Regions from separate parts of the Clostridium kluyveri DSM 555 genome, predicted to be linked through region 2. Evidence: riboswitches for the same ligand, from Rfam matches in the RefSeq annotation. Region 2 holds a riboswitch; each other region holds the start of a gene.
What was found. A riboswitch is a leader RNA that binds a small molecule or an ion and turns the genes downstream of it on or off. The one in region 2 is predicted to bind S-adenosylmethionine.

Region 1: it holds a riboswitch for S-adenosylmethionine, as region 2 does, so the genes downstream of both, CKL_RS04795 (O-acetylhomoserine aminocarboxypropyltransferase/cysteine synthase family protein) here and CKL_RS10680 (O-acetylhomoserine aminocarboxypropyltransferase/cysteine synthase family protein) in region 2, are expected to answer to the same signal.
Region 3: it holds a riboswitch for S-adenosylmethionine, as region 2 does, so the genes downstream of both, metK (methionine adenosyltransferase) here and CKL_RS10680 (O-acetylhomoserine aminocarboxypropyltransferase/cysteine synthase family protein) in region 2, are expected to answer to the same signal.
Region 4: it holds a riboswitch for S-adenosylmethionine, as region 2 does, so the genes downstream of both, CKL_RS06435 (DUF2325 domain-containing protein) here and CKL_RS10680 (O-acetylhomoserine aminocarboxypropyltransferase/cysteine synthase family protein) in region 2, are expected to answer to the same signal.

What each region holds. Positions count from the first base shown of each region.
Region 1 is NC_009706.1:981,271-983,477, forward strand. Features, by position in the region: gene CKL_RS04795 (O-acetylhomoserine aminocarboxypropyltransferase/cysteine synthase family protein) at 1-960, opposite strand, end outside; SAM riboswitch class I at 1,117-1,227, opposite strand; gene CKL_RS04800 (homocysteine S-methyltransferase family protein) at 1,485-2,207, shown strand, end outside.
Region 2 is NC_009706.1:2,219,073-2,221,279, reverse strand. Features, by position in the region: gene CKL_RS10685 (Ig-like domain-containing protein) at 1-667, shown strand, start outside; SAM riboswitch class I at 938-1,045, shown strand; gene CKL_RS10680 (O-acetylhomoserine aminocarboxypropyltransferase/cysteine synthase family protein) at 1,243-2,207, shown strand, end outside.
Region 3 is NC_009706.1:1,714,866-1,717,072, forward strand. Features, by position in the region: gene metK (methionine adenosyltransferase) at 1-1,202, opposite strand, end outside; SAM riboswitch class I at 1,344-1,457, opposite strand; gene CKL_RS08030 (CAP domain-containing protein) at 2,063-2,207, shown strand, end outside.
Region 4 is NC_009706.1:1,340,879-1,343,085, reverse strand. Features, by position in the region: gene CKL_RS06440 (metallophosphoesterase) at 1-590, shown strand, start outside; SAM riboswitch class I at 698-808, shown strand; gene CKL_RS06435 (DUF2325 domain-containing protein) at 941-1,225, shown strand; gene CKL_RS06430 (DUF3788 domain-containing protein) at 1,324-1,731, shown strand; gene CKL_RS06425 (histidinol phosphate phosphatase) at 1,814-2,207, opposite strand, start outside.

The DNA.
Region 1 (2,207 bases), 1.2 Mb from region 2:
AGGATAATTTATCCAAGAAACTTTTGGATGATTATTTAAAAATTCTACTATTTTTCGTGTGTTTGATACATGTCTTTCAACTCTTAAGGATAAAGATTCTAGGCCTAATAGAAAATAGAAGGCATTCTGAGGACTAATTGTAGCACCTGTATTTCTCAAAAGTTGAACTCTTGCTTTTGTTGCAAAAGCTACAGCACCTAAGTCAGAATATATAAGTCCACCATAACTTTCATCAGGTGTGGTGAAATCAGGAAATTTGCCACTTGCTGCCCAGTCAAATTTACCACCATCAACTATAACTCCACCAACTGCAGCTCCATGTCCTCCAATAAATTTGGTCGCAGAATGAATAACTACATCTGCACCGTATTCTATTGGTCTTACGAGGTATGGTGTTCCAAATGTATTATCTAAAATAAGAGGTATCTTATTCTCATGAGCAATATTTGCTACAGCCTCTATATCTAAAATATTAATTCTTGGATTGCCTATTGTCTCTCCATAAACTGCTTTAGTTTTAGGAGTAATAGCTTTTCTAATATTTTCAGGGTCATCTGGATCTACAAATATTACATTAATTCCAAGTTTCTTTAAGGTCACCTTAAATAATTCATAAGTTCCGCCGTACAGTGTGCTGACTGATACTATTTCATCTCCAGAATTGGCTACATTAAGTATGGAGTATAAAATTGCCGCCATTCCAGATGATGTAGCAAGGGCCGCAGAGCCTCCTTCAAGGGCTGCTATTCTCTGTTCAAATACATCTTCAGTAGGGTTCATTATTCTAGCATATACGTTTCCTGGTTTCTTCAATTGGAAAAAGTCTGCAGCTTCATCTGCATCTTTAAAAACAAAGGATGTAGTCTGATAGATCGGAACTGCTCTGGCACCAGTAGTTGGATCTGGCACCTGACCTGCATGTACCTGTAATGTTTCAAATGATAATTTTTTTTCACTCATTATATATTCCTCCTTCATATTTTTGCATCAGATATTCTTTATTTATTATTTTTGAAGTTTTTAATATCTTGCACGAAACTTCTTGTTTACAATCTAAAGAAAAGTAAAAATAAAAATCTTCTTGTAAGATAAGTTACAAGAAGATTTTCTTCATGCTTCTCATCTTCCAGGTTTCACACCTGCTGGAATTAGCACCGTTGAACAATAAAAAATCATTCAGGTTGCCGGGCATCATAGGGCCAGTCCCTCTGCCTCTCTGGATAAGAAGTTCCGTATTCGATTGAAAAAATGATAACAGATATATATAATACTTGTCAATAGAAAAATCAAAAAAAATAATTATTTTTTATTTTTGGGGAGTGGAACATTGTAAAAATGTTGACAAGCAATATTAAAATATTTATTATGAAAAAAGAATGAAGACATAATTTAGAGTTATATGGATAAATAATTAATGTTTTATTGCATAAATATAAGGTTATAGTTTAATCAGGTATAGAGTACTTGGGAAAAGAGGAGACATAATGAATTTTAAAAATTTAGTAGATAAATTCAATAATAGATTTATTTTTTTTGATGGAGCTATGGGAACAATGCTTCAAAAAGCAGGACTTAAATTAGGAGAATTACCAGAGGTACTTAATATTACAAATCCTGAAATAATAAGTGGGATACATAGAAAGTACTTAGATGCAGGAGCAGATATCATAACAACTAACACTTTTGGAGCTAATGAATTAAAATATGATTCTTCTGATTACACCATAGAAGATGTGATTTCAGCTGGAGTAAAACTTGCAAAACAAGAAGCAGGAGATAAATTGGTGGCTCTTGATATAGGGCCTATTGGAAAGATTATGGAACCTACAGGAAATTTAAGCTTTGAAAGTGCATATAAATTATTTAAGAATCAAATCGTTATAGGTGAAAAGTCTGGTGCGGATGTGGTTCTAATAGAAACTATGACTGACTTGTATGAGGCAAAAGCAGCTGTCCTTGCAGCAAAGGAAAATAGTAATATCCCTATATTTTGTACAATGACATTTCAGGAAGATGGAAGAACTCTTATGGGTACAGATGCTAAAACTATGGTATTTGTACTTGAAGCTTTAGGGGTTGATGTTCTTGGGGTTAACTGTTCTTTAGGGCCTAAAGAGCTTCAAGGGATTGTGGAAGAAATTTTGAAATATTCTTCTATACCGGTTATGGTGCAGCCTAACGCAGGACTTCCAAGGTATGATGGGGAA
Region 2 (2,207 bases):
TGGAGGTATAGATAATTTAATATCCAAATTAAAATCATTGGGAATAGCTAATGTTTGTATTAAGTATAATGAAGGGGAAAGGGCTTCTGGCGGAGGCATGAATTTTAGAGAGGATTTTTTAAAGTATGTCAATAATTTTAAAGAAGCAGGATTTAAAGTAGGTACCTGGGGATATAACCATTTTGATGACGTTGAAGGAGAAGCTAATATAATAGTAGATGCCCTTAATAATAGCGATTATTATGTTTTTGATCCTGAAGATGCGGTGTCAGGTAAGACAGAACAAGCAGAAGAAATATGCCAGATTGTAAGGAGTAAATGTCCTAATGCTATTATTGGCTATACTACTTTTCCAATAGCAAGTTATCACCAGGATATACCTTATTCAGTTTTCAATAAATATTGCGATTTTGCTGCTCCGCAGTGTTACTGGGGAGAAATGAAATGGTCGGTCACTGCATGTATGGATAAAATGATTCAGGATTACCAATACTATGGTCTAGACAAGCCTATATATCCTTTAATACAAACCTATAATGTGGACTACAATGACTATGAAACTTATGCTGGGTATAAATTCAATTCTACTGGATTATGGTCCTTTGATGAGTTAGGCAGTACATGCCAGGATTTTTTAATCAGTGAAGGGGATAAGTTGAATAGTTAAACATGTGAGACAGGAATTACTATCCTGTCTCTTTATCCGAACGCTAGAATTGCTAATACTCCCATCTTCTTCAAAGTGGGAGATAAACACTGCTACGCGCCTGGATAAGTTCTTCTAAGGTTTAGATGGAGATAAGCAGTTCTCTACAGCAAACTCCACCTAAACCTAAGAATCACTTGATATGTTCTAATTTACTATTGACAAAATGATTAAAAAAGTATATTATTAACTACAAATTTAAAAGTTAATGATTAAAGTTCAAAAGAAAATTTCTTATCAAGAGTAGTGGAGGGACTGGTCCTATGATACTCGGCAACCTGAATATTTTTATATATTCAATGGTGCTAATTCCAGCAGGTTAAACCTGAAAGATGAGAGAAACAGTTAATATAACTTTCTATAGTTTCTCTGTAGAAAGTTTTTTTATTTGATTGGCTAGACAAACTGGAGGTCAAATTTTATTTATCATAGAGTTTTTTAAGTGTAATCTCTATGATATTTAGAATTTGGCCTCTTCTTTATTATATATAGTACTTTATGAAAGTATATCTAAATTTAGAAAAGAGGAGATTTTCATGAGTGAAAAATTTAAAATAGGAACAAGAGCAGTACAAGGAGGATATTCGCCTAAGTCAGGTGATCCAAGGGTAGCTTCAATAGTTCAAAGTACATCATATAAATATGACACTTTTGATGAAGTGGCAAATGTAGCGGCAGTGAGTGCAGATGTAACAGCATTAAATAAACAGGGAGGATATCTGTACACAAGAGTAGGAAATCCAACGGTGACAGCACTTGAAAAAAAATATGTAGAATTACAAGGCGGTGTTGAAGCAATTGCCACTGCATCGGGACAATCAGCAGTGGTCTATTCCATAATAAATATTGCAAATTCAGGAGATCAAATTATTGCAAATTCAAACCTATATGGAGGCACATACAACCTTTTTAACACAATTATACCTAAATTAGGAATTAATGTATCCTTTGTAGACCCCACAGCTTCTGAAGAAGAGATTTTAGAGGCAGCAACAGAAAATACTAAACTGATATTTGGGGAAACCATAGGAAATCCAGGACTTAATGTATTGGATTTTGATAAATTTTCTTCTGTGGCAAAAAAATTAGATATACCGTTTATCGTTGATAACACTATAGCAACACCTTATCTTATAAATCCCTTTGAGTATGGAGCAAATATAGTGGTTCATTCTACTACTAAATACTCAGATGGTCATGCAGTGTCCCTTGGAGGGATAATTATTGATGGAGGAAACTTTAATTGGGCAAATGGAAAATTTCCGGATTATACTACTCCTACTGGTCCCTACAACGTGATATTTGTCAATGAATTCGGAAAACGTGCTTTCTCAGGAAAATTAAGAACCAATTTAGTTGAAGAATTTGGTGCCGCGCCAGCTCCATTTAATGCATTTTTAACAAATATGGGATTGGAAACATTACATTTAAGAATGGAAAGACATTCATATAATGCTTTAAATCTAGCTAAATACCTTTCGAATCATCCTAAAATTCAGTG
Region 3 (2,207 bases), 500 kb from region 2:
CTTACTAATTCTTGGTAATTCTTCTTATAAATATTTTTTATTTCATCAACTTTGTCAAATCTTTCCCATGGAGCATCTATATCAGTTCTTCCAAAATGTCCATATGCAGCAGTATTTTTATATATAGGTCTCCTTAAATTAAGTTCTTTTATAATAGCAGCGGGCCTTAAATCAAATACTTCATTTATAATTTCCACTATTTGATCATCGCTTATTGTTTTACCTGTACCAAAAGTATCTACACTTACAGATACAGGTGAGGCAACACCTATGGCATAAGCTATTTCTATTTCAATTTTATCTGCTATACCTGCTGCCACTAAATTCTTAGCTACCCATCTAGCAGCATATGCTCCTGACCTATCTACCTTTGTAGGATCCTTTCCTGAAAATGCTCCACCGCCATGTCTGCCATATCCTCCATAACTATCAACTATTATTTTTCTTCCTGTAAGTCCGGAATCTGCTTCCGGTCCCCCTTTTACAAATCGTCCCGTAGGATTAATCAAATATTTTGTATGGGAATCTAAAAGCCCACTTGGTATTGCTGCTTTTATAACTTTATCTATTATATCTTTTTCAATTTCATCATAACTTACATTATCTTCATGCTGGGAAGATACAAGTACAGTATCTATTCTAACAGGTTTTCCTTTTTCATACTCTACCGTAACCTGGGTCTTTCCATCAGGTCCTAAATACGGAATTATATTATTTTTTCTCACCTCTGAAAGCTTTTTTGCAAGCTTATGAGCTAATACTATAGGAAGAGGTAAATATTCAGGAGTTTCATTAGTTGCAAATCCAAACACTATTCCCTGATCTCCCGCTCCAATTGCCTCAATATTATCTTTTTCACCATTTCTAGATTCTAGAGAATCATTTACTCCAAGTGCAATATCTGAAGACTGTTCATCTATAGATGTTATTATGGCACAACTAGCTGCATCAAATCCAAATTTTGAATTACTATATCCAATATCACTTATGGTTTTTCTCACTATCTTGGGTATATCTATATAGGCTCTGGTTGATATCTCCCCCACTAAAATTACAATTCCAGTATTAACAACTGTTTCACAAGCAACTCTGCCATTCTCATCTTTTTCAATAATGGCATCTAATATGGCATCTGATATTTGATCGCAAATTTTATCTGGATGTCCTTCTGTAACGGATTCTGATGTAAATAATCTACTCATTTTTATTACCTCCAATTCATTACTCAATATAAAATAGCGAGTCAATTCTATATATTTTTCATTATCTTATGGGGTTTTAGGTTTACCGTTAAAATAAAAAACTTCCTTGAAGAAACTTCAGGAAGTTTTTATCCTAATCGTCTCTTATCTATCAGGCTTTTCATATTAATACCTGCTGGAATTAGCACCATGAAATAAAAATCTTCTGGTTGCCGGACATCATAGGGCCAGTCCCTCCGTCTCTCTTGATAAGAAATCTATATTTAATTAACTCATTTTTGATTTAAATACACTATAAAGCTTTTGAAATATTTTGTCAATATATTTTATTATAGATAATATATTTTGAATATTCCGATATATGAATATTCTTCCAAAAATATTCATAGAAATTAAATTTTATAGATTAATTATAATTTATAAATAAAATATAAAATTCTATATATATTTTTTTCAAAATATTCATATTAAATTGATATGTTTTAACTTACCATTTACTACTACTTAATCATGAATACACCTACTTAAATTTCACACTTTGATTATATTGTAAAAAATCTTATAACAAGGCTAATTCTACAAAAAGACTTTTCATTGGGGCATTATTAAAATATTACCTGTTATATGCATTAAAGGAAAAAATTATTGATTTTTATTCATATATATAGATGTATATAAAAAATATTACTTTAGTACCATAATATTCTGATAATTTTTAAAAATGTTTGTAATTCATTTATAAAATAGAATTAATTTATTCATATTTATTATTTATACTCTAAGATAAGTTTTTAATAAATATGTAAAAACTTAATATGAAATTTAATATGATTTCATAAAAATTTTAGGGGGTTTACTTTATGAATAAAAAAATCAAATTGTTAATTGCGTCACTAATTATTGCATCAGGCATACCAGCTGTTATTCCTACTATAGCAAAAGCAGCATCAAACACTTGCAGTAATCCAGTAGTACAACAAGTTTCATTGAAATGTAATTTAAGTA
Region 4 (2,207 bases), 880 kb from region 2:
ATACAGATCTTCAAAAAGCACTGGATTTTATCAATGGTGCTGTGGATATAGCCCCGATATATTATGTTACAGGCAATCATGAATCAAGAATCCACCAATACGAAAAATTGAAAAAACACATGGCAGAAACCGGAGTTATCACATTAAATAATAAAGGTACTACAATCAAATGGGGTGTAGATTCTATTCGGTTGTTAGGATTAGATGATCCATCCTTTACAACAAACTACAATTTATCTGGAAGAAATGCAGCCATAATTGATGCAAAATTGAAGACTATGAAAAATGAGAGCAGCCACTACACAATCTTGTTATCACATAGACCAGAATTGTTTCACGTGTATGCAGATAATAGAATTGATTTGGTTTTAAGTGGTCATGCTCATGGGGGACAGATACGTTTACCCCTTGTCGGGGGACTTTTTGCACCAAATCAAGGCTTCTTCCCCAAATATTCTGAGGGCCTATATGAAAAGAACCAAACTAAAATGGTGGTCAGCCGAGGCCTTGGAAACAGCCTCTTTCCTGTCCGAATCAATAATCGCCCCCAATTAGTTGTTATTACACTGGTATCACAGCAGGATTTGTAGAGGTATATTTTAATCTCCTTTAAATTTAAAAAAATATAAAAATATTTATTTTTCTATTGACAAACAGTATATATATCTGTTATCATTTTTTCAATTGAATACGGAACTTCTTATCCAGAGTGGCGAAGGGACTGGCCCTATGATGCCCAGCAACCTGAATGATTTTTCATCATTCAACGGTGCTAATTCCAGCAGGTATAAAACCTGAAAGATGAGAAGCATGAAGGAACTCTTCTTGTGACTTATCTTACAAGAAGAGTTTTTATTTTTAATTTTTCTTAAACTATTTGGAATAGGAAAGAAGTTTATAAATACTTTTAATCTATATATTATAAGAAGGAGAGATTTTTATGAATATTTTAATTGTAGGAGGGGACAGACTTGATAATATTAAAAATAAGCTGAACAAATGTGGAATTAATAAAGTTAATCACATTACAGGTAGAAAAAAAGGGGATAAGAAAATAGAAATCCCTAAAAATACGGATGTAGTATTAGTACTTACAGATTTTATAGGACACAGTATGACTGAGATAATAAAAAAACAATCTAAAAAAAATCATACTTTAATTATGTTTTCAAAACGTTCATGGATATGTATTGAAGAAAACATAAAAAACATATTTATTGATTAAAGGTTAAGTAAAACTAAAAGAATATTCCTAAAGTTCTTTTAATCTAAAACTCGTGGATTAATTTTATAATAAGGAGTGAAGCTAAAGTGTACGAACGGATGCTTAACAAACAAATAATTCCATCATTAAATGATATATATGAAACTATTGGAAAGGAAAGTATTTTATATCTTGAAAAACTACACCAATTTATGATTGATTCTTATGAACTATCAATCAGACTTAAATTTCGTTTTGGAAGTGACCATGGATGGTGTTATAAATATTGCCATAAAAATAAACATATATGTTATGTTTTCTTTGAAAAGGGTGCGTTTACTGTAATTATTCAAATTGGTGAAAATCAATTAAATAAGCTATACAATAAGTTGGATAGTTTATCTTTAGAAGATAAAGATGCATGGAAAAATCAATATTCCTATAGAATCTTAAGCAATAAAAATCTAGAGGATATAAAATCCATTATAGCTATAAAAATGAATTCCATTAAAAAGAAAGTTTCTTAAAATATATATGCATATATCCATGAGTTCATTACATGTTTTAATTGCACACATTTATTATTTTATGCAGATAAAACTCTATGTACTAAAAACCTTTATCATATTCCATCAATCTATTTTTAAAATACACTATTTTTAAATTACAGAACTGCGAAATTTCTCTTGCCGCCATGAAATTACTTCCTATAGCTTCAATTTGGTGGGCATCGGAACCTATAGTTATATATTTTCCACCCAGCTGGTTATATCTTTTATAGATGTTTATCATATTCTTTACTGATATGTTCTTATCAAGTCTTCGTGTATTTAACTCCAGACACTTGCCTTCTTTTATCACCTTATTTAATATTTCATCTATTATATCAGAAAATTCCCCGTAGTATATTTCCTTATCTTCAAACTTAGCATATCTTGCTATATAATCAATATGCCCTAGACTATCTATAAATTGAAATTTATCCAAATTACCCAGTATAACT